Regions from separate parts of the Pandoraea sp. NE5 genome, predicted to be linked through region 1. Evidence: predicted binding sites of a transcription regulator. Region 1 holds the regulator's gene; the other holds the start of a gene.
What was found. Region 1 encodes NrdR, which represses ribonucleotide reductase genes. Its sites were predicted from a motif close to CACNANATNTNGTG; they were not measured.

Region 1 (15,459 bases):
ACCCTGAGCCCCTCGCTCGGTAGCGCAAAAAAATACGCCACGGCATGCCGTGGCGTATTCGCTTGCGCGTCATGCGTGCGGCGTGTCACCGCCGCGCACAACAGGCACGTATTACACGTGGAAGAACTCGGCAATGAGCGCAGCACCGAGGAACGTACCGGCGTTCGCGAGGAACGACACGACCACGATGCGCCAGCCCAGACGACGGAACGCCGGCACATCCTTGGCGACCGACAGACCGGCGTACGTCAGCATGGGCGTCACCAACGAGAGGAAGTTGATCTTCCCGGTGAACTGCTCGACGATCGGCGCGAACGGGAAAGCCGGCGACGTCAGGAACATCGCAATGAGCGACACCCAGCACACGGCGGGCACCTTGCGGCGCGTGACGTAGTACAGCGCCTCGCCCACGATCACGGCACCGATCATGATGACCATGCCCGGCACGCCGTCGAGGAACGGCGTCTTGAAGGCGATGGTGTTACCGACCAGCGCCAGCGCACCCGAGAACACCCAGGCGAACAAACGTGCACCGAAATTCATTTCGACGGTGTGCGCCGTGCTCGCTTCCTTGAGTTCCTTGGCGGCGTCGGCATCGGCCACCGCAGCGGCTTCGGCGTTGGCGCGACCGCGGCGGCTCATGCGGCCCAGCACCGGCTCCATCACGCGGTAGCCCCACACGGCGAGCGGCAGCGAGATGAACAGCGTGAAGTACGTGCCGATGGTCGTCGTGATCAGGTTCGATGCGGCGGCGAACGTGGCCACTTCCTTGGCGACTTCCGGCGTTTGCTGCGCGGCGATGGCGCCGGCGGCAGCGGCCATCATCGAACCCGAGCCCACGCCGGCGCCCATGGCGAGCGAGTGCGGGTGGAACAGATTCAGGCTGGCGATGAAGCCCGCGAACAGCGAGATGAACACTGCGCCGAACACCGTGCCCGTCAGGTACTCGGCCAGCACGCCACGGCCTTCCGGCGAATCGAAGCCATACTTTTCACCGATGATGGCCAGGCTCGGCTCACGACCGACCGAGAACGTCGCTCCGATGGCCTCGCGCTTGATGCCGAGCATCAGCGCGACCGGCAAGCCCAGGATGATCGTGCCCACGAAATGGCCAAACTCCTGGAACACGAGCGCCCAACCGGCGGCCACGAGTTTGGGCAGCGAGCCCCCCACGAGCAGCCCCAGCTTGGCCACGAAGAGCAGTAGCGCCGGTTGCAGAATGGCGGACGCCTTGTGTTGCATCGGCAGGTTGATCTGCGCAAAACGCGGCAGACGCGCTTGCGACAAACCCAACGCCGCGCCGAGCAGCAACGCCCAGACCATCGGCAGCAACACGATCTTGCCGTGCCCCGCATTGATGCTGATCGCCCCGATCAGCTCCGCGATGACGAGAATCACGATTGCCCAAATATATAGGCGCACACCATCGCTGAAGGCGCCCCCTTGCGGTTGGCCCGCGCTTTTTTCCATGACTGCCATCTGGGTCTCCCCTGCACATGCTATTGAACCGGTCCGGTGCCGTCCGGTGACCCGGAAGGTGTACGAACATTTCGGTGGTTAAGGAAATTCGGCACGCCATCCGTCCGGTCCCCAGACCGTCGGACTTCCCCATGACGCCTGACGGCTCGCCAGGTTGGCACGCCTCGGTGACAGCAACAGCGTTCCGCGCCGAACCACCCGAGGGCGGCATTATACGCGGCCAAAATGGCCGTTTCGGCCCCGAATCTCACGGGCTGAAACGGCTCCGTACCAAGCGGCGTCTCACGACCGTCGCCCCGGTCCAGCGCGCCCCCGTCGACGCGACGCCCCCGACGACCGAACGCATGACGACACCCCTTCCCCCCGGATGGCCCTACGCTCGCCGCGGACCAGCATCAGACGTAGCCAAACGGCGTGGCGGGGTTCGCCGCGGTCTCGACCCACACGCTCTTCGTCTGCGTGTACTCATACAGCGCTTCCATGCCGCTGGAGCGACCGTAACCGCTATGGTGGTAGCCACCGAACGGCGACGCCACGTTGATCGTCTTGTAGCCGTTGATCCAGAAGGTGCCGGCATTGACCTGCGCCGCCACACGGTGCGCGCGCGCGACATCCTGCGTCCACACCGCTCCGGCCAGGCCGAACTCGCTGTCATTGGCGATCGCCAGCGCCTCTTCCTCCGTGTCGAAGGGGATCGCCACGACGACCGGACCGAAGATTTCGGTACGCGCCACGCCCATCGCATTGGTCGCGTCGGCCAGCACCGTGGGGCGCACGAAGAAACCGCCGTCGCTGCGCTGCTGCGAGCCGGCCGCCAGACGTGCACCGCCCGCGACGCCTGCGTCGATCATGTTCATCACGTGCTGATACTGGGTGCGGTTGCAGATCGGACCGACTTCGGTCGTGTCGTCGAGCGGCTCGCCCACGCGGATCTTCTCTGCGCCGCGCGCGAGCATGTCGACCATCTCGTCGTACACGCCGCGTTGCACCAGCAGGCGCGAGCCGGCCACACAGCTCTGGCCCGCGCTCGAGAAGATGGCGGCCTGAGCGCCGAGGCAGGCGCGCTTCAGGTCGGCATCGTTGAACACGATATTGGCGGACTTACCGCCCAGTTCCAGCACGCTCGGCAGCAGGCGCTGCGCGGCGGCCGCGGCGATCTTGCTGCCCGTGGCGGGCGAGCCGACGAACACCACTTTCTTGACGACCGGATGCGAGATCGCCGCCTGACCGGTGGTGTGACCGAAACCGGCGAGCACGTTGATGAGACCGCGCGGCACGCCCGCCTGCTCGGCCAGTTCGGCCACCGCCAGTGAGCTGGCCGGGGTCAGTTCCGACGGCTTGAGCAGCACGCCGTTGCCCATGGCGATAGCCGGGGCAAGTTGCCAGCCGCACGTAAAGACCGGGGCGTTCCACGGCGTGATCTGCAACACCACGCCCATCGCTTCGCGACGCGTGTAGTTCAGGTGCGTGCTCGGTACGGGGATGACATCACCATAGAACTTGTCGGTCCAGCCCGCGTAGTACTCGAACATCTCGGCGACCTTGGCGACTTCACCGCGGCAGTCGCGAATCGGCTTGCCCGCGCCAATCGATTCGAGTTGCGCGAGCGCTTCGGCGTTTTCGCGGATCTTGCTGCCGACGGCCTGCATCACACGACCGCGCGCCGCATGGGTCAGCGCCCACCAGGTTTTCTGCGCGGCTTGCGCGGCGTGGGCCGCCTGGGCCACGACGGCGGCACCGGCGTCGCGATACGACAATACCGTCTGGCCGGTGGCCGGGTTCACGATCTCGATGTTCGCGTCACCCGTGCCTTCGAGCAGTTCGCCATTCACGAACGAGCCGAGGGTGGTGGCCTTGGGGAAGAACTTTGCGAATGCGCCGAGCAAAGCGGCGGCTTGTGGGTCTGCCATGAGAACACTCCGTGCGACGCGCCGCATCGGGCGCATCGTTTCGTCAAACAACAATGGAAAATCAAACGACCCGGCGTAATGCCGGAGCGGGCTGACGCGCGATCACGCCCGGCCCGGCTCGATGAACTGCACGATGCGATTGAAGTCCTCGTCATCGCCTACCGTTGCCGCGCTTGCGGCCCACAGACGACCGACTTCGGCCGAGAGCGGTCCCGTGGCGAGCGTGCCCGTCTGCTCGGCGAGTGCCATCGCCAGACGCACGTCCTTGCGCATGAGCTTCATCGTGAAACCGGAGTCGAACGCGTTGTTGAGGATCCACGTCGGGTAGTTGGTCTGTGTCACACCGCTGCGGCCCGAGCCGGCATTCAGCCCCTCCAGCACTTGCGCCGGCGCTACGCCGGCGGCTTCGGCCAGACGCATCGCTTCGCCCGCCACGACCAGATGCGCCGCGCACATCAGGTTGTTGATCAGCTTGGTCACGTGACCGGCGCCCACGTCGCCGATATGCACGCGCTTGGCGGACATGGCGGCGAGCACCGGTTCGATCCGCGCGATGTCCTCCACCGAACCGCCCAGCACCATCGTGAGCGCGCCGTTCAGGGCGCCCTTCGGGCCGCCGGAGACCGGTGCGTCGACCAGCGCGATACCCTTCTCGCGCAGCGTGGCAGCCAGTCCACGCGTGCTTGCCGGATCGGCCGTCGAGGTGTCGATGACGATCAGGCCCTTGCGACCGTTCGCGGCAATCCCATCGGCGCCATTCACCACGGCCTCGACGACCTGCGAGGTCGGCAGCGACAGCACGAGGGCGTCGGCTTCGCGGGCCAGTTCGGCCACCGACGCCCGCAGTCCGACGCCCGCGTCGGCCAAGGCGCGACCGGCGGCCGGCGACGGATCGAAGCCGAGCACCGTGAAACCGCCGCGCTGCAACGACAGCGCCATGCCGCGTCCCATGTTGCCCAGTCCGACCACTCCGATGATTTTCATGTTGACTCCAGATTGACTGCGAGGATGACGTCTCCCCCTTGGGCGACATCGCGTTGCTTCGTCGGCCGAACGTGCCGGCCAACGCTTGGACATTGATTGGCAGTGTGGGATGAAAAAAAACGACGCTCAATGACAACGCTTGAAGATTTTTGTTCTAAAAATTAGTCTTTAGGGTATGACACCTGCCATCAACGAAAACCGACTGCTGTATCTGTTTGAAGCCGTCCAGTGCGGCACCGTGCGCGCCGCGGCGGACAGACTGGACATTGCCCCTTCGGCCGTCAGCCGTCAGATCGCCCTGCTGGAGGCCGAAATGGCGCTACCGTTGATCGAACGTCACAAACGCGGCGTCCATCTGACGCAGGCCGGCCGGTTGCTCATGGAGTATTACCGGGAACAGCGCGCACACCAGGAGGACTTGCTTGCCAAGCTGCAGGAGGTGCGGGGGTTGCGGCGCGGGCATATCCGGCTGGCGGTCGGCGAGGGGTTCGTCAGCGATCTGATGGGCGCGCCGCTGCAGTACTTCTGCAAGCGCTATCCGGACATCACGCTCACGCTCGATCTGGCGGGAACCAACGAAGTCATGCGGCGGGTCGCGGAAGACGATGCGGACATCGGGCTGGTCTATAACCCCCCGATCGAACCCAAGATCGTGTCGCGCGCGCAGATGCGCCAACCGGTGCACGCGATCGTCGCGCCCGACTCGCCGCTCGTAGAGCGGTGTCGCGCGGCCGGGGGACTCAAGCTCGACGCGCTCTACGACGTGCCGCTCGCCCTTATGCATGGGGCGTATGGCACCCGCCAGTTGATGGCGCTGGCCGAGCAGTCGGAAAAGTATCGGCTGACGCCCGCGGTCACGACCAACTCGATTTCCGTGCTCAAGCATTTCGTGCGCGCCGGACTGGGCGCCACATTCCTGCCCGCGTTTGCCGTGTCACAGGAGATCGAGGCCGGCGAGCTGCGCGCGCTGCCGATCGATCACCCGATTCTCAATCAGGCCGAAGCCCATCTCGTCACGCGCACAGGCCGGCGGCTGTCCGGCGCGGCCAACCGCTTGCTGACCCATTTGGCGAGCAAGATGGAAGCGTTTGGCGCCCCGGACTGACGTGAACGGCCAACGTCGACGGGCATGGACCCGGTCGCCGCGTTGCCCGGCTTCGGTTGCTGGCACGCAACAATCGTCGTATTAAGCCTTTCCCCGATGTTGCGCGCGGGGGAATTCGTCTATAAATGAAGCCATCCGGGCGATAACGGCTCGTTGCGTCGCAGTCCATGACATGCGAAGCATCGCCTGCCGCCTCGCCAGCTGAATCCGGTCGTATGGCCGCGTGTGCGCCTGTATTGGCGCCGCCCCGCCGACGACGCTACGCCAGTGGACTGCCATGACGATGAACTCTGACAACCAGAGCGTGACGGCATCACTCGCAACCGCCCGCATGCCCCCATGCGGCGCCCGTTGCCCAGGCGTGCCCGCTTCCCGATGCTTTGTCACTCGTAACGAATTTTCAGGCTTTTCAAGCTTTTTCGACGACATCTCGTGTTGTCTTCGCTTGGACGCTGTGCGACGACGACGGTCATAACCGCGCAAGAAGGTGCGGGGCAAAACGCAACTGGGGAGCAGACCATGAAAAAGAAGCTCATCGCAGCGAGCCTGCTTTGCAGCATCGGCACGTTTGCGCACGCGCAGTCGAGCGTGCAACTTTATGGCCGCGTCGATGGCGGCTTTCAGTTCATGAACCACCTTCAGGACGGCAACGGCGGCACCGTCTCGCGCTGGAGCGCGCAAGGCGGCGACTACGGCACGAGCCTGTTCGGCCTGCGCGGCTATGAGGATCTCGGGCAAGGATTGCATGCGGTATTCAACCTGGAAGGCGGCTTCCAGTTGATGAACGGCTTCAACAACAATGGCGCGGGTTCGATCTTCGACCGGCGCGCGCTGGTCGGCTTCAACTCCCGCTCGTGGGGGCAACTGACGATCGGGCGAAATCTGTTCATCAGCAACGGGGTCTGGGACTTCGATCCATTCCAGCAGCAAGCCTTCTCCTCGGCGTCGCTCGTGCGCGGGCGTAACTGGCCGCAGGCGAGCAACACCGTCAACTACCAGAGCCCGAACTGGTACGGCTTCGACGTGGCGGGCCAATACGCGTTCTCCAACATCGCCGGGCAGTTCAACAACGGGCGTGGCATGGGGGCCCAGTTGACCTACACGCATGACCGGTTCCAGTTGCGCGCCTTGTATGACGAAATTCGCGATAGCACGGGGCGCTTCACTGATGTCTTCGCCACGTCGCGCGAGTACTTCGCCGGCGCGAATGTGTTCCTGAACCGCTTCACGATTTCACTCGGCTACACGCATATGTCCGCGCCGGACGCGCCCGCGCCCGACTTCGCCACGCGTGCCGACCATTACTGGGCCGGCGTAAGGTATCAAGCCACCCCGGTTTGGGCCGCTAATGCGGCGGTTTATCATGTCAACGTGCCGGGCGGCTTCGGCAACGCGACGATGTTCGAGGTGGGCACGACGTACAGCCTGTCGAAGCGCACGTTCCTGTATGGCACCCTCGCTTACGTGAAAAACAGTTCGAACCAGAACTTCTCGGTCGCGGCCATTCCGAGCGACTCGCTCGACAACCCGCCCGCAGGGAAAGGCCAGACCGGCGCCTATGTCGGCGTGTCGCATTCGTTCTGATCAGGCGGCGTAGTAGCGAGCCCCCGGGCGCGAGATGCGAAAAAGCCGTCCGGCGCATTGCCGGACGGCTTTTTCCTGACGATAAGTAGCGGGGGTTTCGACCCAAATGTATTCGGCCAATAACGCATCGATCATGACTGCGCGATGCGCGATCTGAATCGTCTTCGGAGGCGATCTGCGCTTTCCCCTTGCGAGGAAAGCGTCTTGCCGACTTCCTTAGAACCGATACTTAGCCGAGATACCGCCACCCATCGCGCTTTCGCCCTTGCGCACGCTGACGTTGCCGCCCACGCGCACTTCCAGTTGCTTCTTGATCTGCATGTCCACACCCAGATCCGCCGCGATGATGTCCCGGCCCAACTTCGGCCCCTTCACCGTGAAGTCACGCGGCGCGCCGTAGATCGCATTCGTCAGGCGGCTCTGCGTGTTGCCGAACTCGTGCTCGTACGACAGGCGCAGCGACGGCGCCACCTTGCCGCCCGCAAAGCTCGCCACTTCGCTCCACAGTCGTACGCCCAACACCCCGCGCGTCGAGGTCTGCGTTTGCGATCCCACCTTCAGGCCGTCGTTACCCTGGCCATCCCGGTTCGTTTCGTCGAACGCGTTCAGACGCGTCGAGGCCACGCGCACGCCCACCGACGGATCGATGTTCACGCCCGACACCCCAAAGCGCTTACCCACCTCGCCGAACATCCCGAACGTCTGACCGCTCGTTTTGCCCGTCAAGCGGGCCGACGCATTGCGCGCCGCCACCGTGCGATCCGTCTTCACGCTGTGATTCGTGTACGACAACGCGCCGTTCACGAACCAGTTCGCGCTGCTCAGGTGCGATCCGTACAGGCCCACGCTCACGCTGTTGACCTTCGACTCGCCCGGCATGCCCTTCGCCTTCGACTCCTGGTTGCCCAGGCCCATCGACGCGCCCACCAGCGTATTCTGGCCCACCCGCTTGTCGATACCGATCGCGCCGTCCAGGCCCTTCACGTCGAACGACATGCCGTCGCCGCGCTGGCTCGCGTTGCCGCCCTTGAACGAGGCCCAACCCGCGATGCCGTTGTCCGCCGCCATCGCGCCGTTCGCCGTCTTGTCGTCGAACATCGTGCCACCGGCGATCATGCGCGTTTGCATGCCGCGCTGGAATGACGTAGCCGACCCTTGCGCCGTCGTCGCGTTGTTCACCAGCGACTCACCCGAGAGCAGACGCGCCGAACGACGTTGCTCTTCCGAACCCGCCGTTTGCAACGCCATGGCCGACAGCACGCTGCCCCCGATCTTGCCCAAGGCCAGATCGCCCAACGCCACGCCGTCGACCGAGGCCAGCACCGCTTGCTCGTTGGCGTTGTAACCGCCGTCTGCCCCGAGGAAATTCACTGCACTGGTTTCGGTAATCGTCACTCGACCGCCGGTATTGCCATCGGTGCCGCCATCGGCACCATCGCCAGTCGCGATGCTGCCGAACTCGACTTCACCGATCTGCACGTCGGCGTCGCCCGGCGCATCCACGACCGTCACTTGCTGCTTGAGCAGATCGGCGACTTCGATGCCGTCATCGACGGCGACGTTGATCTTGGTCGCGCGGAAATCGCTGCTTTCCGAGACTTGAATCGCGCCGAACGCCAGGTCTTCACCTTGCTTCGCAACACGCGAGTTGATCTTCGCCCCCTCGCTCGACGCGTACTTGCGCACCGCCAGCTTGTTCGTACCGAGTTCAATCGTGCCGGCATTCGTGATGTCGGTCACGCCGCTGACGTCTGCGCCCAGCGCAACCGTACCCGCACTGGCAACGCTCACGGTGCCCGAGCCCATCGCATTGGCGTGCGCCGCCGTCAACGTACCGGCCTCGATCTCCATGCGCTTGACGGCGCTTTGGTCGTTGGTCAGCGTCAGGTTGCCGTTACCCACCTTGACCACTTGCAGGTGGGTGGGTGGATCGGAGATCGCGTCGGCTTGGTGGCTCAACGGCGCGTCGCCCAGCGCGAGCGGCTGTTTGTTGAACGTGTCCAGCCTGACCGTAACGTCGTCACTATCCGACACTGCAGCCTTGACGCTCAGAATGCGGCCGTCGAACACGTCGTCTTGATGCAATGCGCCGAGGCGAATCGTGGTCTCACCGGCAACAACTTCGCCGCTGCCCGTCAGCGAGCCGATAGTGAGCGCTTTGACAACGGGATCGCTCGGCTCCGCCGCGGGAAGCGCAATCGCCGACACGTCCAGAGAACCGCCCACGAGGTTGATGGTCGCTTCGCCCGCGACCGTGCTGCCTGACATCGTGACTTCACCGGCGTTTGTCAGCGTCATGCGCTGCAGCTTCGTATCGGCGATGTCCAGTGTCGCGCCGCCAAGGTTAATGACTTCCGCCTTGCCGCCCTCGGATTGATTGCTGAGCGTCGTCTTGCCGGCATTCAGCAACGCCAGATTCTGAAGCTTCGACTTGTCGAACGATGCGAGTCCAAAATTGACGACCGTCGCGTCGCCCGCCGAGGCATCACTGACCGTCAGCTTCCCAGCGGCGGCAACGCCAAGCCCGGATTTCGGATTCGCCAGCAGGGCGGCATCGACATCGCCCTGGGTCACCGCCATGCCGACAGTGATCTGGCTGTTGCCTGCATTGGCGTTCGTTCCGAACACCAGTTCGCCACCGTTATTGAGTGCAATCGTTGCCGATCCGGCGCTGGTGCCTTCATTGAACTGGATCTTTCCGTTTGCACCGGTCGCGGACAGCGCAACGTTCTCCGCGTAGATGGCACCGGTCTGATTCTCACCTTGCGCGGCGAAGGTCAGCGCGCCCCCCTCGACGACCGAAATGGACAGATCGCCCGCACCCTCGATGGCACGATGAACGATCAGTTCCTTACCCGTACCGGCGACGAGAACGTCATGATCGGCGCCTTCGGCGACGTAAAGCGTACCCACGTCCCGTTTGCCTCCGACGACACCGTGGATCGCATCCGACGACCTCCCGGAGGCACTCGTGATCTCCAGCGTGGTGTCGGCGCCGATGACGGCATGCGTATCGGAATTCGCTTCGTCCCCCATGAAGTTGGTCAGATGCTTGTCGTGCCAAGTCAAACGCGCGACTTGCTTCTCAGCATTCGGCGTGGCCGCGTCCAGTTGACGCGTATTCTTGAGCGCCGTCAGTGCCGCCTCTGTCCCGGCGGCTTGCACACGCGCCTGCTTCAGTGCCAACAAATCGGCCGAGCGTTGCAGCGGCGTGACGGCATCGGCACTCGCCTTTGCAAAAGTGGCGTGCTTGTTGATCTCGGTTGCGAGGTCACCGTATGCTTCTGCCCGCCCAGCATGTTTTGCCTTCGCGGCCACATCGATCCTCGACTTCAGCGTCGCGAGCGCCGTCTTTTTTGACAATCCGTCAGTGGAAATGGAAGCATCGGCAGTTTCAGTGAGAATGGAACCGACGGCGGCACTTACGAATTCAAGCGCCAAGCTCTTGTCACTCCACGTAGCCGTGGAATCCATGACGGCGGAGGCGGCTTCCATTTGCTCAGCCATACGTTCCGCAAGTCGCCGCGTGGCAATGGCCTTTTGGAGTTCGGGCGTCACAGCCTTGGCATCGGTATCAATTTTTCCCAGACGAGCGGTCCGATCCTCCTGCCATTGTTTCTGCCCGGTTTGCGCCGCCGCATACCCCGGCAGTGCTGCTGCGGTCACTACGGCCGCGACGGCCATGCAAATCTTTGTCTGACGCAGCGCGCTCGACTTCGGATGGTTCTTTTGCATTCGATAATCCATAAATTAATTCGTGAAAAGTGACGAATTGCTCCATCACGCTCCAGACACGACACGACACGACGGCGTGCGTCAAGGCTCACGAAGTCTAAAATTCGGATTATCGAAATCGACGCAAAGTCATTGAGTTTTGGTACTTAACCCAAGAAAACAATCCATCAATAAGTTGGGATAATTCTTTAAATATTCAAAATCAAAAAAGAAGAAGGTCCCAATAATTCAATACATCCCATCATTAAAATCCCAATCATGCGAAGCATGCGACACGCAAACAACGGATATCGAAACCAAGCGGGAGATATCCCAACGAAAAATTTCTGCTCGGCATCATGCGTTTTGCACCGCGTTCCGGCCGGACAATGCGAGCCGAATGCCTATACCCAGCGCCAATAAAAAAACCCGCCGCGCTCTCTCAGGCACGACGGGTTTCTTCACTTCCGCTTGGTCACAACAGGACGATTCTTCGCCCGCCTGACGTGGGTACGCAGGCTCAGAAGCGATACTTGGCCGAGATACCGCCACCTAGCGCGCTCTCGCCCTTGCGCACGCTGACGTTCCCTAAAGCACTGGGAGCGCCATAAAAAAACCCGCCGTGCCCTTTCAGACACGACGGGTTTCCTGTCCTTCTTTACAGCAAACGGGCCTTACGGTCGCCAGCGCAAGCTCATACGCGCTCTCGCATCGCCGTCGACTCAGGCCACCGGCTTACGCTTGGGCTTGACATCGGTGCTGTCGATTTCCTCGAGCACATCGCGAAACTCGGCAATGTCCTCGAAGCTGCGGTACACCGACGCAAAGCGAATGTACGCAATCTTGTCGAGCCGCTTCAATTCGCGCATCACCAATTCGCCAATACGCTGACTCATCACCTCGCGCTCCGCACCGGCCAGCAGCTTGTATTCGATGCGCGCAATTGCGGCATCCATCGCTTCGGCACTCACAGGGCGCTTGCGAATCGCCAACTGCATGCTGGCGCGCACCTTCGCGCGGTCGTACTCGGCGCGGCTGCCGTCTTTCTTGACGACCGCCGGCATCGCTAGCTCGACACGCTCGTACGTGGTGAAACGCTTGTCGCACGCCGGGCATTTCCGGCGCCGCCGGATGGCGGCGCCATCTTCCGCTTCACGCGAGTCGATGACCTGCGTGTCGTCGTGACGGCAGAACGGGCAGCGCATGCGGGCGGCGTCCGGGGCTTAGCCGTAGACCGGGAAACGCTTCGTCAACTCAGCCACTTGTGCGCGCACACGAGCCAGGTTGTCGGCGTCTTCCGGGTTTTCCAGCACGTCGGCGATCAGGTTGCCGACGAGTTCGGCTTCAGCTTCCTTGAAACCGCGCGTCGTCATGGCCGGCGAGCCCAGACGCACGCCGCTCGTCACGAACGGCTTTTCCGGATCGTTCGGAATCGCATTCTTGTTCACAGTGATGTGCGCTTCGCCCAGCGCCGCTTCCGCGGCCTTGCCGGTGATGTTCTTGGCGCGCAGGTCAACCAGCATCACGTGCGATTCGGTCTTGCCCGACACGATACGCAGGCCGCGCTTGACCAGCGTCTCGGCCATCACGCGGGCGTTCTTCACGACTTGTTCCTGGTACGCCTTGAATTCCGGCGACGCGGCTTCCTTGAACGCGACGGCCTTGCCGGCGATCACGTGCATGAGCGGGCCGCCCTGGATGCCCGGGAAGATGGCCGAGTTGATCGGCTTCTCGAACTCGGCCTTCATCAGAATCACGCCGCCGCGCGGGCCGCGCAGGCTCTTGTGCGTGGTCGTCGTCACGAAGTCGGCATGCGGCACCGGGTTCGGGTACACACCGGCGGCGATCAGACCGGCATAGTGCGCCATGTCGACCATGAAGTACGCGCCGACCGACTTGGCGATCTGCGACATACGCTCGAAGTCGATCCTCAAGGCGAAGGCCGAGGCGCCCGCCACGATCATCTTCGGCTTGTGCTGCTGCGCGAGCTTCTCGGCAGCGTCGTAATCGATGTCTTCGTTCTCGTTCAGGCCGTAGCTCACCACGTTGAACCACTTGCCCGACATGTTCACCGGCGAGCCGTGCGTGAGGTGGCCACCGTGCGCCAGGCTCATGCCCATGATGGTGTCGCCCGGCTTGAGCATGGCGAAGTACACGCCCTGGTTAGCCTGCGAGCCCGAGTTCGGCTGCACGTTCGCGGCTTCGGCACCGAACAGCGCCTTCACGCGATCAATGGCCAGTTGTTCCACGATGTCGACATACTCGCAACCACCGTAGTAGCGCTTGCCCGGATAACCTTCCGCATACTTGTTGGTCAGTTGCGAGCCCTGCGCTTCCATCACGGCCGGGCTGGTGTAGTTTTCCGATGCGATCAGCTCGATGTGGTCTTCCTGACGCTGATTTTCTTTCTGAATCGCAGCCCAAACGTCGGGATCGACGGAGGCAACGGTGGATTTCGATTTGTCGAACATGGCGTTTCCGTTGAATTGAACAGATTTTCCGGGAGGGGATGGCGCAGCGCATCTTCCTTTGTGCTTCGGAAGACGATAGACAGGGCAGCACCAACCATCACGGCTGCCCAGGCGAACGGCAAATAAGACCCCGGCGCTTCCCGGTGGGTTGCTCCACCTCGGGCACACAAGGCTGTGCACCCTAATCGCCAGTCACGCGGGGTTTGTGGCGTCGATAGTTTATGCGAGCTTGCGACGTTAGGCAACCGGGGCAAACGCACGTCAATCGGCGCCGCGCACCAAATTGGTGCCATTCGCCGAGGCGGCTTGACAATGGGTCGGACGGCCCGATCCGACGGGCTCACACACGATCGCGTTCGGCTGCGGCCGAACGCAAAAAGGGCGCCTGATGCGCCTCGATGGCGCGGGCGCGCGTCGGGTACAGTTGTGTCCACGCCTGTGCGGCCCAGGCGCCACCCAGCCGGGTCACGAGACGGTCGCGTCGCGCCAGGAGGTGGGGCACGATTCCGCTCCAGTCCTCGGCCGCCGCGGCCACCTTGGCAGCGACCGATGTCGCGCGGACCAAGTCCTGGGCATCGTCCACCCAAGGCGCGATGTGGTGCGCCGAAATTCGCCCGAGGCGGAAGGCCATCTCGGCCGCCAGTGCCCGAACCCCCGTCGGATTCTTCAGTTCGTCGAGCACCGTCTTGCTGTCGACGGTCTGTGTCAGCCCGGCCAACCGCCGCACGAATGCCGTGGAAGGTTCGCCAAGGCGATACGGCATCAAATCCGACAGCGCGCCCTGAAAGCCCGCATCGAGGCAGGCCCGGAAATCGACCGTCATCATGTAGGGCAAGTCGTTCTTGTCTCGCCAGACACCGACGTTTTCCATGACGGCGTGGAAAAGATTCCGATTGCCCAGCCACAGCGCGGCGACGTACTGACGCTCCAATGCGCATCGATAGACTTCGGGGAGCCAAGCGCAGAGCACGCCGCGCATTTCGTCGCGTGTGCGTGTGGCGTCGGCATACGCCTGTGCCGGCGCGCCAGCGAGCGCATGCAGTGGTGCACCGCCGGACTGCGCAAGTACTTGCGCCATTTGCCGTCCGGCCGCGCGGGCGCCGTCTCGAGCACGCTCACACGCATCGCCCCCACCGCCGCGCGCACTCGGCGAGCTTTGCGCGCCATCTGCCGCGTCGATCGCGCGCAGCGCGGCCTCCCCCTCCAACCATTCCCCCAATGGCCGGTACACGGGAAGATACGTCGTCGCCAGGTAGATCCGCTCAGGCGCCTGGGTTCCATCGAATGCCAGCGAGCATCCCCGCACCAACACGGCCGTCGGTGTCGCCAGGCCCAACGCGCCGAACAGGCGAGAGGCAAGCCACGCTCGCGTGGCATGCCCAGCGCTTGGGAACGCCGTCACCACGTATTGCGGTGCTTGCGCGTGCGCTTCGAACGATAGTCGAACAGCCGCACTGGGGGCCCCTGCCGGAAGGACCTCGTGCACGCGCCGCGCGGTAGAAAAATCGTAAGGTCCGATGGGCGGCAGCGGCGTGCCGCTACCGTCATGTCCGGTGACTGCCCCGAACGTTCCAAGTGGTCCGGCTTCCGGCAATAATCCGGCACGCGTCGGCCCAGCGGCCGTGGGACTGGCAGGGGAGCCTGCGGCATGGCCCCTGAAGGGATAAGCATTGACGTCCATCACGACCCTCCTTCGTCGTATGCCGGGGCTCCGGCGCGCGCAGCGCCTGCCGACCGACCTGGTTGAGATCGGCCGATCTTGCTGCGCCACCGGACGTCAAGCTTTCGAAAACGAGGCAAGTTCGGACAAATCCGCCGCGCGTCAGAGCTCGATCTTCGTTCCCAGCACGGCGAGGAACTGCGCGATCCACGCCGGATGCGCGGGCCAGGCGGGGGCGGTCACCAGCTTGCCGTCGGTATGCGCCTCGTCGATCCCGATCTCCATGTACTTCCCGCCGGCCAGCCGCACCTCCGGCGCACAGGCCGGATACGCCGAACATTCGCGCCCTTCGATCACACCGGCCGCCGCCAGCAACTGCGCCCCGTGACAGATCGCGGCAATCGGTTTGTCGCTCTCGGCAAAATGTCTGACGATCTCGACGACCTCATCATTCAACCGCAGATATTCCGGCGCGCGGCCACCGGGAATCACCAGCGCGTCGAAGTCGGCGGGAGACAGTCCGTCGAATGTCGCATTGAGCGTGAAGTCGTG
Region 2 (15,459 bases), 880 kb from region 1:
CATGTAGATGTTGAGCGACTGCGCCTGATCGATCCACTTCTGACGACGCGACGCCGCTTCGACCAGCCACTTCGGCTCGACTTCGAACGCCGTGGCATAGATCTCGCGCAGGTCGGCCGGCACGCGGTCGATACGGGCGAGCGAGCCGTCGAAGTACTTCAGGTCGGCGACCATCACTTCGTCCCACAGGCCACGCGCCTTCAGGTCACGCACCAGATACTCGTTGGCCACCGTGAATTCGCCCGAGAGGTTCGACTTCACGTACAGGTTCTGGAACGTCGGCTCGATACAGGCCGAGACGCCGATGATGTTCGAGATCGTGGCGGTCGGGGCGATCGCCACGCAGTTCGAATTGCGCATGCCGTGCGCAGCGATGTGCTTGCGCAGGCTGTCCCAGTCGAGCGTGGCCGACATATCGACCTCGATATAACCACCACGCGCTTCGGCCAGCAACGCCAGCGAATCCTGCGGCAGGATGCCGCGATCCCACAGCGAGCCCTTGTACGACGAGTACTGACCGCGTTCCTTGGCCAGCTCCGACGACGCCCAGTAGGCGTAGTAGCACACGGCTTCCATCGAACGGTCGGCAAATTCGACGGCGGCATTCGAGGCATACGGCGTGCGCAGCAGGTGCAGGCAGTCCTGGAAGCCCATGATGCCCATGCCCACCGGACGGTGATGCAGGTTCGAATTACGCGCCTTCGCCACCGCGTAGTAGTTGATGTCGATGACGTTGTCGAGCATGCGCATCGCCACGCGTACGGTACGTTGCAGCTTGTCGTGATCGAGTTCGTAACCGTTCGCGGTCTGCTTCATGTGAGCCACGAGGTTGACCGAGCCGAGGTTGCACACCGCGATTTCGGTCTCGCTCGTGTTGAGCGTGATTTCCGTGCACAGGTTCGACGAGTGCACCACGCCCACATGTTGCTGCGGCGAGCGGATGTTGCACGGATCCTTGAACGTAATCCACGGATGGCCGGTTTCAAACAACATGCCCAGCATCTTGCGCCAGAGCGCTTGCGCCGGCACCTTCTTGAACAGCTTGATTTCGCCTCGCGCGGCCTTGTCTTCGTAGGCGGTGTAAGCCTGCTCGAACGCCTTGCCGTACTTGTCGTGCAGGTCCGGGCAGGTGGCCGGCGAGAACAGCGTCCACTCGGCGCCTTCCATCACGCGCTTCATGAACAGATCGGGAATCCAGTTCGCCGTGTTCATGTCGTGCGTACGGCGGCGGTCGTCGCCCGTGTTCTTGCGCAGCTCGAGGAATTCCTCGATGTCCAGGTGCCACGTTTCCAGGTAGGCGCACACCGCGCCCTTGCGCTTGCCGCCCTGGTTCACGGCCACGGCCGTGTCGTTGACCACCTTCAGGAACGGCACCACCCCCTGGCTCTTGCCGTTCGTGCCCTTGATGTGCGAGCCGAGCGCGCGAACCTGCGTCCAGTCGTTGCCCAGACCACCGGCAAACTTCGAGAGCAGTGCATTTTCCTTGAGGGCTTCGTAAATGCCTTCCAGATCGTCCGAGACCGTCGTCAGGTAGCACGACGAGAGTTGCGAGCGACGCGTGCCCGAGTTGAACAGCGTCGGCGTCGAACTCATGAAATCGAAGCTCGACAGAATCTGGTAGAACTCGATCGCACGCGCTTCGCGCTCGACTTCATTGAGCGCCAGCCCCATCGCCACGCGCATATAGAACGCCTGTGGCATCTCGATGCGGTGACCGTCGATATGCAGGAAGTAGCGATCGTAGAGCGTCTGCAGGCCCAGATAGTTGAACTGCAGATCGCGCGATGCGTCGAGCGCGGCGCTCAGCTTGGCCAGGTCGAACGAGAGCAGTTGCTCGTCGAGCAGTTCGGCGTCGACACCCTGCTTGATGAAGCGCGGGAAGTACTCGATGTAGCGCGCGGCCATTTCGCCCTGCGGCACTTCTTCGCCGAGGATCTCGCGGCGGATCGTGTGCATCAGAATTCGCGCCGTGACCTGGCTGTACGCCGGTTCCTTCTCGATGAGGGTGCGCGAGGCGAGGATCGCCGAGTCGTAGACCTGCGACAGCGGCACGCCGTCGTACAGGTTCTTGAGGGTCTCGGTCACGATCGGCTCGGCCACGACTTCGTCGCCGAGATTTTCGCAGGCAGCCTGCACCACGCCGCGCAACACCGACATATCGAGCGTACGCACCACGCCGTTGTCGGTGACATTGAGCACCGGGCCATCGGGCGTAGCCGCTTCTTGCGTGGTCTCGACCGCGTGCGCGCGCTCTTGCGAACGCTTCTCGCGGTACAGCACATAGGCTCGCGCCACGTTGTGCTCGCCTTCACGCATCAGCGCGAGTTCGACCTGATCCTGGATGTCTTCGATGTGGAACGTGCCGCCATTCGGGCGGCTGCGCATCAGGGCGCGCACAACGTGCCCCGTCAACTGCTCCACGAGTTCGCGTACGCGGGCCGACGCCGCGCCCTGGCCGCCGTTCACGGCAAGGAACGCCTTGGTCACGGCGATCGCGATCTTCGACGGCTCGAAACCCACCACCGCGCCGTTGCGTCGAATCACTTTGAAGTCGGCGTTGGTCGCCGGCTCGAAGGCGCCCGTCGTCTGGGGCGCCGACGCACCCGCACCATTGCCGGAAGTCGCGGCAGGCGTCGGGGTCGGGCGGGTGAGGTTTTCGTTAGTCTGCATGTAAAAACTCCCGTTCCAATGAGATGGTGCTGTTAGCGCGTTCTTACCAGGTTACGGCCGGCAAAAATGCGCCCTAGGGACGCCGATGGAGCGAAGTGCTGGATACCGCACGACCGACGGACGGCCAAGGGTTCAGGTGTCCGCTGCACGGCTTTGCTGCTGTGCCGCCCCGCAAAAACGCCGCAGGAAAAGCACGGTATTGATGGCGATTGCATCCTGTGCCGAACCTGACATCAACCACTAGATGTAGTGGTCGGCACCGGAATTTTCACTAAGTATAGTGGAGATGACGCACTCCGCAAACCCAAAAATTTCTCTCGCCGGGAAGGCCCGTGGCATCGCCGTGTCAAGCAAAACCTGTCCCCGGATGGGGATTAGTCGGCCGGCTGAAACGGCAATGCCTGGGGGCTCAGCGCCGCCATCCGGCGCAATCGCTGCCACTCGAAGTACGGTCCCGGATCCGTCTTGCGTCCCGGTGCGATATCGGCATGTCCGACCACCGCTTGAATCGGATAATGCTCACGCAACGTTCGCGTGAGCGCCGCCAGCGTGACGTACTGCGCTGCCGCATAGGGCACGTCGTCGGTGCCCTCGAGCTCCACGCCGATCGAAAAATCGTTGCACCGCGTTCGCCCTTCGAACGACGACGCCCCCGCGTGCCAGGCCCGCGCGTTGCACGACACGAACTGCTGCAACGCACCATCACGTCGTACGAGGAAGTGCGACGAGACCCGCACACCGCGGATCTCATCGAAGAAGGGATGCGCATCGTGATCGAGCCGGTTCTGGAAGAACGCCGCGATCTCGCCGCCCCCGAATTGTCCTGGCGGCAGCGAAATGTTGTGCACCACGAGCAGGTCGGTCGGCGTGCCCGCCGGACGCCCATCGAAGTTGGGTGACGGCAGTCGCTCGGCTTCGCGTATCCAGCCGTCGGTATCGAGCGTGAGCATCGGGACATGGGTCGGCGCGCTCATGCGCCACCTCGCCGCAGCAAGGCACGCATCGTGACGCGATGACACGACCGGAGCGCAGTGTTGGCGCACGCGAATGACTGGGACATGTCGGGCACAGCGGGCTCCCGTAGAGCGAGGGGCGCCATTGTAGCCCACTTGGCGTGACGCCGTCGGCGGCATGCCCGGCGCGGGCAACGCTCAGCCCGTTCACGGGTGGGCGGCGCTTCGTCAACCGTCGTCATGCGGTGAAAGGGGATGCCCAATGAAGAAGCCTCCCGCCTTGCCTGGCCGAGAGGCTTCTGTAGGCGTGACCACGCCCAGGGATGATGTCGCTCGCGTGTCGATCGACACGCTCACCATCCCGCGCCGCTCACAGGTGCGACGCTTTGGACCGTTTCCGGCCGGTGACACTGATCGTCTTCGCCAACGCTGTCATCGCTTTCGATACGGTGCCCTCGCTTATTGCCATGATCGCCATCGATCAAGGAAAGGCAGGAATGGCGGATTCCACCCCTTCCATGTGCGCTTCGGGGTGATGGGCCTTGAGCATCTCGCGAATCTCATCGACGCGACCGTCGCGCACATCCACCATCAGCAGAATCATGCCGCGCTCGAGCGGCTCACGAAACGTCTTGAGTCGCGAGTTCGGCACCGAAACGCCGATCATGCTCGACACCCAGGCGCCAAAGAGCGCACCGAGCGGTGCCGTCACAATCATCAACTCCCACTGGGGACGTGTGCCCACGATGGGGAAAAACGCGGCGACTGCACCGACTGCCAGACCACAGAACCCGCCGATGACGAGCCCGGCTTCGGCGCCGTGCACGATATCGGAAGTCTGTAGCAGGTTAGCCTCGTGCAGTCCCTCCAGGTCCATTTCGTCACGTGCCATAAAGTGGATGTGACGCTCCTCCACCCGGGCGAGCAGTAAATCGCTCATCGTGCGCTGGGCACTCGCCAGATCGGGAAGCAGAAAATACATCCGTCTGCGCATTAGCATATTGCGCCCTCCTGTCGTCGCGCCCCTCGATGATTATTCTATTTGTGAGCGGGGCCGGTTACTGTGTTTTAGTGCATGCAGCAGGCATGCGCAAGCCGGCACGTACAAGTGCCACGGCGCGAAGGACGGGAGAACGAGATCATCGCTGCGCAGCGTGGCCGCGCAGCGCGACTCAGATGCGGTGTTCGCGCATCCGATAGGCGTCGCGGTGTTCACCGCTGCAAAAATGCTGGCCGCCCGCGCCAGCGACGGATTCACTCTCGGGAAGGTAGGTATCGCACTCGCTGCATCGCACCATGCGCTCGGCGGGCGGCAGCGCCTGACGCGCCGACGTGCGCGCATCGTTTGCGCCTGGCGGGCGCGTGCGCTCGGTATTGCGCTTGCGCTCGTTGCTTCGCATCCACCACGTGCCAACGATCAGGAGCACCAGTAACAACAGGATATTGCGCATCGCGCTTCAAGTCTCCGTCATGCGATGCAGCACCACCTCAAGCACGAAGCGAGAACCGACATACGCCAACAACAGCGCCACGAACGACGCCAGAACCCAACGCAGCGCGACCTTGCCGCGCCACCCATAAAAATGCCGTCCCAGCAGCACCGCGCCGAACATCAGCCACGACACCCCCGCGAACACGGTTTTGTGATCGATGCGCACCGCGCGCCCGAACAGCGCCTCGGAGAACATCACGCCGGAGATCAACGTCAGGGTCAGCAGCACGAACCCGGCGCCGATCAGCCGGAACAACAACTTTTCCATCGTGAGCAGCGGCGGCAGCGTCTCAAGCCAGTGCGCCAGCCAGCCGGTCGTCTCGCCGCGTCGCGACGGATGCAGCTGCCGCTCGGCGTAGAGCATCAGCAGCGCGTGCAGCGCCGCCAGCGCGAACAGCCCGTAGGCCATGTTGGCGATGATGAAGTGCGCCTTGAAAATCGGTTCCGCCGCGAAGCCGAGAATGCGTACATCCGGAAAAATCATCGGCAGCACACAGGTCACCGCGGCCACGGGGGTGACCATCAGCCGCAGGCTGTCCAGCGGAAAGAAGAAACTCTCGATCCAGTAGATGCCGACCGAGAGCCACAGCATGGCCGAGAGCATGTACGCGAAACCGAAGTGCATACTGTCCGAGCGGAAGATCGTTTGATGCAGCAACACCCCGTGCAGCACGAGCGTGACGAACAGCGAAAGCTGCATCGGCCAGCGCGACGGCGTGCCCGCGACCGGCGCAGGCGCGACCTGCCCGCCCGCCAGTGCGAGCGCAGCGTTGCGTCGATATCCTTGCCACGAACAAACCGCCAATCCGGCATAGAGGATGGCGGTCAGCGCATACAGTAAAATAGTCATGTTTGAAGTTTACACCAGCCCATGACGGGCGCGCTGCCGTCCCCGCCACCGCCCCCTCCGGGGCCGAACGGCAGGGCGAACGGGGCCGCTGCAGGTCTTACAGGATACGTTTCATGCTCGACAATCTCACTACGCGCCTCGCCAAGGTCGTCAAGACGCTGCGCGGCGAAGCCCGCCTGACCGAGGCCAACACGCAGGAAATGCTGCGTGAAGTGCGTCTCGCGCTGCTCGAGGCCGACGTCGCCCTGCCCGTGGTGCGCGATTTCGTCGCCAAGGTCAAGGAAAAGGCGCTCGGCGAGGAAGTCATTTCCAGCCTCTCGCCGGGCCAGGCGCTTGTCGGCGTGGTGCAACGCGAACTGACCGCGCTCATGGGCGGCGACTACGAAGGCCGCGCCGCCGAACTCAATCTCGCGACCACGCCGCCCGCCATCATCCTGATGGCCGGTCTGCAGGGCGCCGGCAAGACCACCACCGTCGGCAAGCTCGCCAAGCTGCTGCGCGCGCAGAAAAAGAAGGTCCTCACGGTTTCCACCGACGTCTATCGTCCCGCCGCGATTGCCCAGTTGGAGACGGTGACGAAGCAGGTCGACGCCGACTTCTTCCCGTCGCAACCCGATCAGAAGCCGGTGGACATTGCCCGTGCGGCCGTCGACTGGGCGCGACGCCATCACCATGACGTACTGCTCGTCGACACGGCCGGCCGTCTGGGCATCGACGAAGCGATGATGCAGGAAATCAGCGCCCTGCATGCCGAGCTCAAACCGATCGAAACGCTGTTCGTCGTCGACGCCATGCTCGGCCAGGATGCCGTCAACACGGCCCGCGCCTTCAACGACGCGCTGCCGCTCACCGGCGTGGTGCTCACCAAGCTCGACGGCGACTCGCGCGGCGGTGCGGCGCTGTCGGTGCGTCACATCACCGGCAAGCCGATCAAATTCGTCGGTGTGGGCGAAAAACTCGACGGCCTTGAGGTCTTCTACCCGGATCGTATGGCGAACCGGATTCTCGGCATGGGCGACATTCTCGCGCTCGTCGAGGAAGCGCAACGGGGCGTCGACGTTCAGGCCGCGCAAAAGCTCGCCGAGAAGGTCAAGAAGGGCGGTGACTTCGACCTGAACGACTTCAAGGCGCAAATCGGCCAGATGAAGAACATGGGCGGCCTGTCGTCGCTCATGGACAAGCTCCCCGCGCAATTCCAGGCCGCCGCCAGCCAGACCAATATGGATCAGGCCGAGAAGCAGGTGCGCCGCATGGAGGGCATTATCAACGCGATGACGCCGTCCGAGCGCGCCAAGCCGGAATTGATCAAGGCGAGCCGCAAGCGCCGCATCGCCGCCGGTGCGGGTGTTCAGGTGCAGGAGGTCAATCGCATGCTCAATCAGTACGACCAGATGCGCACCATGATGAAGAAGCTCAAGGGCGGCGGCATGATGAAGATGATGCGCAGCATGAAAGGCATGATGCCCGGTATGCGCTGAACGGATCCGATGCCCGGTTGCCCCCCCGTCACGCGGGCGGGCATTCCGTATATACTCCGGGCCGCACATAGCGACATCTCCCCGCAACACGTTCCCCAGGGTCGCCCCATATGAACCGCGAAGAAGCCCTCGAAGTTTTCCGTAATTCCGAAGAGATCGTCTCGGCCGACGAGGTGAGCCAATCCGTCGACACAATGGCCAAGGCCATCAAGGCGGCCGTTGGCGACGAATTCCCGATGGTGCTCTCGGTCATGGGCGGTGCGGCCGTCTTCACCGGCATGCTGCTGCCGCGCCTGGACTTCCCGCTGGAGTTCGACTACATCCACCTCTCGCGCTACAACAACACCACGACAGGCGGCGCGATGCAATGGCGCGTGGCGCCGCGCGACTCTGTGCGCGATCGCGTGGTGCTCGTGCTCGACGACATTCTCGACGAAGGCGCCACCATGGCAGCGATTCGCGATCGAATCCTGGAGATGGGCGCCTCGAAGTTCTACAGCGCCGTGCTGTGCGAGAAGATCCTGACGAAGGACAAGCCCTCGCATCCGGATTTCTGTGGCTTTACGGTGCCAGACCGCTACGTCTTTGGCTGCGGCATGGATGCCAAGGGCTACTGGCGCAACCTGCCGGCGATCCGCGCCTTGACCACGCCGCGCTGAGCGCCGCCAGCGGGACAACGTTCCGTATCCACCATGCGACAAAGCGACAAAGGGGCCTGCGAGGCCCCTTTGTCGTTTGGGTGCGCCGGCGAGCCCTCGCCCACCGGCATGACACCCGATCAGATCGCCTTGGCGGCGCGCACCTTATCGACGACGACATCCGCCACGGCGGCGACGTCGAGCAACTGCGCTTGTGCGTCGCGGCGGCCCTGATACTCGAGCTTGCCTTCCTTCAGCCCCCGGTCACCGATCACCACGCGATGCGGCACGCCGATCAGCTCCCAATCCGCGAACATCACGCCGGGACGCTCGCCACGGTCGTCGAGAATCACGTCGACGCCCGCAGCCACCAGGTCGTCATAGAGCTTATCGGCCGTCGCACGCACGGCGTCGCTGCGGTCATAGCCCATCGGGCAAAGCACGACTTCGAACGGCGCAATCGATTCCGGCCAGATGATGCCGCGATCGTCGAAGTTCTGTTCGATGGCCGCGCCAAGAATTCGCGTGATGCCAATGCCATAGCAGCCCATTTCCATCGGCGCAGGCTTGCCGGTCTCGTCGAGGAAGGTGGCATTCATGGCATCCGAATACTTGGTCCCCAACTGGAACACGTGCCCCACTTCGATGCCACGGCACAGGGCAATCTCGCCCTTGCCATCCGGCGACATGTCGCCAGGCACGACGTTGCGCAGATCGGCCACGACTTCCGGCTCGGGCAGATCGCGCCCCCAGTTCACACCGGTGATATGGAAGTCGACCTCGTTCGCGCCAACCACGAAATCGCTCATCTTAGCGACCGTGCGATCGACCACGAGCTTGACCGGCTGCTTCGTACCGATGGGGCCCAGGTAGCCCGGCGGTGTGCCGAACCGATCGACGATCTCGGCCTCGCTCGCGAAGCGGAAGTCCGCCAGTCCCGGCACCTTGCTCGCCTTGATCTCGTTCAGTTCGTGATCGCCGCGCAGCAACAGCAGCCAGACGGTCGTGCCGGCCTCTTCGCTGTCGGTGGCAAGCACAATCGACTTGACCGTGCGCGCCAGCGGGATCGAGAGCAGTTCCGCGACGGCTTCGCACTTGGCCTTGCCCGGTGTGGCCGTCTTGGTCAGCGCCTCGGCGGGCGCGGCGCGCTCGCCCTGCGGGGCAAGCGCCTCGGCCATTTCGACGTTGGCCGCATAGTCGGACGCAGGGCAGTAGGCAATGGCGTCTTCACCGGTATCGGCGATCACGTGGAATTCGTGCGAGCCGGACCCGCCAATCGAGCCGTTGTCGGCCACCACGGCGCGAAACGCCAGCCCTAGGCGCGTGAAGATGCGCACGTAGGCGTCGAACATCTTCTGATAGGAAACCTGCAGGCCGGCACGGTCCTTATCGAAGGAGTAGGCGTCCTTCATGATGAACTCGCGCCCGCGCATCACGCCGAAACGCGGACGAATCTCGTCGCGGAACTTCGCCTGTACCTGATAGAAGTTCACCGGCAGTTGGCGATAGCTCTTGATCTCGCGGCGCGCGATGTCCGTCACCACTTCCTCGTGGGTCGGGCCGACGACGAAATCGCGGTCGTGGCGATCCTTCAGTCGCAGCAATTCCGGACCGTACTGCTTCCAGCGCCCCGACTCCTGCCACAGTTCGGCGGGCTGGACGGCGGGCATAAGCAGTTCGAGCGCGCCGGCACGGTTCATTTCTTCGCGGACGATGGCTTCAACCTTGCGGATCGAACGCAGGCCGATCGGCAGGTAATCATAGATACCGCCGGCCACGCGGCGAATCATGCCGGCGCGCATCATCAGCTTGTGGCTGACGATCTCGGCGTCGGCGGGCGCTTCCTTGAGGGTGCCGATGAAGAAACGAGAGGCTTTCATGCAGATTTCCGGGAAAAATGAGGGTCAACGGCGCGCACAGCGGTTCGGGGTGTTGCCGGGAACGGGGCCGGGGCACGCCCCGACGTCGCGACGGCGCCCAAGACACCCGCCGGCCGTACGCGCCGCCCCGGTCACCCGAGCCGCCGCCGGCCGCCGCGCCGGTGATTATCTGTTTATAATCGAAGCAATTTTAAAGGATTCAAGGGTGGTTGTATGCTTGACCGTGAAGGCTTTCGCCCGAACGTCGGCATCATCCTCTTAAACGCACGCAATGAAGTGTTCTGGGGCAAGCGGCTGGGCGAGCACTCCTGGCAGTTCCCGCAAGGCGGCATCAAGTACGGCGAAACGCCCGAACAAGCCATGTTCCGAGAATTGCACGAAGAAACCGGGCTAAAGCCAGAACACGTCAAAATCATCGGTCGCACGCGCGACTGGCTGCGTTATGAGGTGCCGGACAAATTCATCAAGCGCGAAGTGCGCGGACATTACCGGGGCCAGAAGCAAATCTGGTTCCTGCTGCGCATGGTCGGTCGCGACTGCGATATCTGCCTGCGCGCGACCGAGCATCCGGAGTTCGATGCCTGGCGCTGGAACGAATATTGGGTGCCGCTCGACGCCGTGATCGAGTTCAAGCGCGAGGTCTACCAACTCGCGCTGAACGAGCTCTCGCGCTATCTGCGACGCTCGGCGGCGCGCGCGCAACAGGATCGGCGACGCTTTCCGCGCGCCGGGGCCCGGGTCGGCGAATTGCCGCCGGGCGCGAGCATTGCGGATGACGACACCTGCGACGGCGGCAGTTGTGTCGACGAGGCCAGCGAAATGGCAGGTGCCGCCAGTGTCGGCACACCGCCTCGGGAGCACTGAACCGGGCCGCCGCCGGCGTGTCCCATCATCGGTCGCGGGCACCATGCCCGCGCCTTCCTTTTGACCTAGCATCCTCCGGGATGCCGCGCGGATCGTCCGCTATCGTTGATCCGCCGCCCAACCGACTTCTCGATCCCATTCCATGCGTCTTTCCCTCGCTCGCCACGCCCCGCGCCTGACCGCCCTGGCCCCTTTGGCCGCACTGGCGCTGATGACCGCCTGTAGCGGCATGATGCAGCCCGTCCAGGACTACGACGAATACATCGCCCAGCAGGAAGCCTCCAAGGGCAAGTGGAAGGAAGCTGAATTCACCCTGCCGGCGAAAGCCCCGCAAGACGCCGATCTCGTGAGCTTCCCCACCCTGCCGAGCGCCACCCTCGACTACGCCATCGACACGAAGTCGGTGCAGGTGACGGACGACGGTGTAGTCCGCTACGTTGCCGTGATCCGCAGCAAGCAAGGGGCGCGCAACGTCTCGTTCGAAGGCATTCATTGCTCGTCGTTCGAGTCGCGTCTGTACGCAACGGGCCGACCGGATGGCACATGGGTTGCGGCGCGCAACAGCGAATGGCGTCCGATTCGTCCGTATGGTGCAACCGCCTATCAGGGCATCCTGTTCCGCGACTATCTCTGTCGGGACAAGGCCCCATTGGGTGACGCCAAGGAAATCGTGCAGAACCTGCGCTACCCGAAGTTCGATCAGAACCAGAACTATCGTTAAGCCGCCGACGCACGGTCGATAACGATTGACCGTCGAGATGAAAAACGCCGGTCACGCAGTTCAAATGCGTGCCGGCGTTTTGTCTGTCAGGCGCGAGGCCATCGCCCCGCCGTGCGGCTCAGCGCAAGATCAGATTGTCGCGATGGATCAGCTCGGGCTCGTTCGCAAAGCCCAGCACCTGCTCGATGTCGCTGCTCGGGTGACGCCGAATCAGACGCGCCTCCGAGGCGCTGTAATTCGACAGCCCGCGCGCGACTTCAAGGCCGCCCTCGTCCACGCAGGCAATCACTTCGCCGCGAGCAAACGTGCCTTCGACATCGATCACACCGATCGGCAGCAGGCTCTTGCCCTCTTGCGTCAGCTTCTTGCACGCGCCCGCATCGATCACCACGCGACCGCGCACCTGCAAATGATCGGCCATCCATTGCTTGCGGGCGGTGAGCACGGCCGTGCGCGCGACCAACTGCGTGCCGATGGCCTCGCCGCTCGCCAGACGCACAAGCACGTCGTCCTCGCGCCCCGACGCGATCACGGTATGCGCGCCGCTGGTCGCTGCGCGCTTGGCCGCCAGGATTTTCGTCAGCATGCCGCCGCGTCCGATATTGGTGCCCGCGCCACCGGCCATCGCTTCGAGACGCTCGTCACCCGCATCGGCCTCGTGGACGAACTCGGCCTTGGGGTCCTTGCGCGGATCGGCCGTGTACAGGCCCGACTGATCGGTCAGGATGACCAGTGCGTCGCCGTCGATCAGATTCGTCACGAGTGCGCCCAACGTGTCGTTATCGCCGAACTTGATTTCGTCGGTCACGACCGTGTCGTTCTCGTTGATGATCGGCACCACACCCAGACGAAGCAATGTGAGCAAGGTCGTTCGCGCGTTCAGATAGCGTTCGCGGTCGGCCAGATCGGCGTGCGTGAGCAGAATCTGCGCGGTGCGCACGCCGTGCTCGGCGAAGCGCGTCTCATAGACCTGCGCGAGGCCCATTTGTCCCACGGCCGCCGCCGCCTGTAATTCGTCGATGGCGGTCGGACGGCGCGCCCAGCCGAGGCGCTGCATGCCCTCGGCAATGGCACCCGAGCTGACGAGCACCACCTGCTTTGGCGGACGACCATCGCCACCATGCCGCAGCGCGGCGATCTGTTGTGCCCATCGCGCAATCGCGACATCGTCCAGCCCGCGACCGTCGTTGGTCACGAGACTGGATCCCACTTTCACCACGAGCCGCTTGGCATCGGCGATGACCGAACGCATGGAACTGGATTCTCCTGCGAATGTATTGGGAAGTCGGCGCTATCGCAGCCGGATCGCTGGCATTGGCGCGATGACAGGCAGCGCCATCGCCAGCGTTTGAGTGAGACGGAGTTTACGCCTTTGGCGCGTCGTCCGGGGGCGTCTGCGGGGCGACGTCGGCCGCCGGGGCGGCACTGCCCGCGCGAAAACGCGGATCCTGTGCAGCATCTTCCATCGCTTCTTCCACGGCACCGCGTTGTTGATACAAATACTCTTGCACGGCCAGACACAGCTTCTCGCAACCTTCGCCGGTCAAGGCGGAAATCTCGAACGTCGGACCGTCCCAGGCGAAGCGCTTCTGGAAGTCGGCAACGCGCTCGGCGCGTTCCGCTTCCGGCACCATGTCGACCTTGTTGAGCACCAGCCAACGCGGCTTCTGGAACAGTTCCTCGTCGTACTTCTGGAGCTCAAGGATGATGGCCTTGGCATCCGCCACCGGATCGACACCCTCGTCGAACGGCGCAATATCCACGATGTGTAGCAACAGGCCCGTGCGTTGCAAGTGACGCAGGAACTGGTGACCGAGGCCGGCCCCATCGGCCGCGCCTTCGATCAGGCCGGGAATATCCGCAATCACGAAGCTCTTGCCCGGCGCGGTGCGCACGACCCCCAGATTGGGGTGCAGCGTCGTGAACGGATAATCGGCGATCTTCGGGCGCGCGTTCGACACCGAAGCGATGAACGTCGACTTGCCCGCGTTGGGCATGCCGAGCAGACCGACGTCTGCGAGCACCTTCAGCTCGAGCTGGAGCATGCGACGCTCGCCCGGCTTGCCGTCCGTCTTCTGACGGGGCGCGCGGTTCGTGCTCGACTTGAAATGGAGGTTGCCCAGACCGCCCGCGCCCCCTTGGGCGAGCACGACTTCCTGACCGTGTTCGGTCAGGTCGGCAATGGTCTCGCCGGTGTCCATGTCGCTGATGATGGTGCCGACCGGCATGCGCAGGTAGACATCCTCGCCCCCCTTGCCATAGCAATCTGCGCCTCGACCGGATTCCCCGTGCTTTGCGAGGTGTTTCCGCGCGTAGCGGTAATCGATCAGGGTGTTGATATTGCGATCCGCCACGGCAAACACGCTGCCGCCGCGACCGCCGTCGCCGCCGTCGGGTCCGCCGAACGGCACGAATTTCTCGCGGCGCATCGATGCCGAGCCGTTGCCGCCGTTCCCGGCGATCACCTCGATACGCGCTGCGTCAATGAATTTCATGGGGGTCCGTTCCGCTCAATCGACCGTCCGCAGACGATCCTAACGCTGTGTAATGGCCCGACCGACGCGCAAAATGCTCGCCGCGCTCCGGCGGGAAAAACAAAAAAGGCTCCGCATGGGAGCGGAGCCTTTTGGTGGCAAAAGGCTTAGCTTACGCTGCCGGCACCACGCTAACCACTTGCTTCTTCGCTGCGCCCTTGATGGCGAATTGCACATGGCCGTCGGCCAGTGCAAACAGCGTGTGGTCCTTACCAATACCGACATTTTCGCCGGCATGCATACGAGTACCACGTTGGCGAACGATGATGCCGCCAGCCAGGATCGCCTGACCGCCGTACACCTTCACGCCGAGGCGCTTCGACTCTGAATCGCGGCCGTTACGGGACGATCCGCCTGCTTTTTTGTGTGCCATGACTTAACTCCTTACCTAGCTCGATCGATTAGCCGTTGATGCTGTCGATACGCAGCTCGGTGTAGTTTTGGCGATGGCCTTGACGCTTTTGGTAGTGCTTGCGACGGCGCATCTTGAAAATCTTCACCTTGGGGTGACGACCCTGGGCGATAACGGTAGCCTTGACGGAAGCCCCACTGACCAACGGCGCACCGAACTTAATCGATTCGCCCTCGCCTACGGCGAGAACCTGGTCGATGGTGATTTCAGCGCCAATGTCAGCCGGTATCTGTTCTACTTTAAGTTTTTCGCCAGCAGCAACCTTATATTGCTTGCCGCCGGTTTTTATGACCGCGTACATTGTTGAACCTCACTCATAAACAAGAGAATTTTCCGCGCAGGCCGAGGGTCCCGAAAGGACTCGACTTACCAGCCCATCGCACCGCCGCAGACCGTCATACCTAGGTATTCCCGGACTTGTCGCAACGAATGCGCGCACGAAAACCGGAGATTATACAGACTTTCTCCTTTTGCGTCAAAGACTTCCGTGAAACCTGTCAAACCGCGGGGCTGGTCCCCGAAAGTCGCCGCGCCCACTATATAATTTGGGGCGAAATTTTCCTCACCCGAGCCTTGTCTTGACTGCTTCGACTTCTTCCCAGAACGTACTGGCCGCCATCGCCGACGACATGCGTGCCGTCGACCAGCTTATCCGCCACCGGCTGGCCTCCGAGGTGGTCCTGATCAATCAGATCTCGGAATACATCATCAATTCGGGCGGCAAACGGCTGCGCCCGGCGTTGCTGCTGCTCGTGTCCGGTGCGCTTGGCGTGAGCTCACCGCATCGCTTCGAGTTGGCGGCGGTCATCGAGTTCATTCATACCTCGACACTGCTTCACGACGACGTCGTCGACGAATCCGACCTGCGTCGCGGCAAGCAAACGGCGAATGCGCTGTTCGGCAACGCGGCTTCGGTATTGGTGGGCGACTTCCTGTATTCACGCTCCTTCGAAATGATGGTGAGCGT

Region 2: PanNE5_RS10150 (ribonucleoside-diphosphate reductase subunit alpha) is a predicted target of NrdR. The motif match lies at 2,909-2,922, and genes of this name have one in related genera.

What each region holds. Positions count from the first base shown of each region.
Region 1 covers NZ_AP025517.1:3,085,791-3,101,249, reverse strand. The annotation lists gene PanNE5_RS14180 (EF-hand domain-containing protein) at 1-7, shown strand, start outside; gene PanNE5_RS14175 (DUF3100 domain-containing protein) at 112-1,479, opposite strand; gene PanNE5_RS14170 (aldehyde dehydrogenase family protein) at 1,875-3,389, opposite strand; gene PanNE5_RS14165 (NAD(P)-dependent oxidoreductase) at 3,492-4,373, opposite strand; gene PanNE5_RS14160 (LysR family transcriptional regulator) at 4,549-5,478, shown strand; gene PanNE5_RS14155 (porin) at 5,998-7,062, shown strand; gene PanNE5_RS14150 (autotransporter outer membrane beta-barrel domain-containing protein) at 7,279-10,797, opposite strand; gene nrdR (transcriptional regulator NrdR) at 11,499-11,981, opposite strand; gene glyA (serine hydroxymethyltransferase) at 12,000-13,247, opposite strand; ZMP/ZTP riboswitch at 13,346-13,453, opposite strand; gene PanNE5_RS14135 (hypothetical protein) at 13,588-14,733, opposite strand; gene PanNE5_RS14130 (DJ-1/PfpI family protein) at 15,070-15,459, opposite strand, start outside.
Region 2 covers NZ_AP025517.1:2,206,857-2,222,315, reverse strand. The annotation lists gene PanNE5_RS10150 (ribonucleoside-diphosphate reductase subunit alpha) at 1-2,670, opposite strand, end outside; gene ampD (1,6-anhydro-N-acetylmuramyl-L-alanine amidase AmpD) at 3,045-3,644, opposite strand; gene PanNE5_RS10140 (DUF1269 domain-containing protein) at 4,105-4,617, opposite strand; gene PanNE5_RS10135 (PP0621 family protein) at 4,796-5,074, opposite strand; gene PanNE5_RS10130 (inner membrane protein YpjD) at 5,081-5,965, opposite strand; gene ffh (signal recognition particle protein) at 6,079-7,443, shown strand; gene PanNE5_RS10120 (hypoxanthine-guanine phosphoribosyltransferase) at 7,554-8,102, shown strand; gene PanNE5_RS10115 (proline--tRNA ligase) at 8,222-9,961, opposite strand; gene PanNE5_RS10110 (RNA pyrophosphohydrolase) at 10,175-10,825, shown strand; gene PanNE5_RS10105 (CNP1-like family protein) at 10,968-11,546, shown strand; gene proB (glutamate 5-kinase) at 11,665-12,798, opposite strand; gene cgtA (Obg family GTPase CgtA) at 12,911-14,041, opposite strand; gene rpmA (50S ribosomal protein L27) at 14,193-14,453, opposite strand; gene rplU (50S ribosomal protein L21) at 14,482-14,793, opposite strand; gene PanNE5_RS10080 (polyprenyl synthetase family protein) at 15,122-15,459, shown strand, end outside.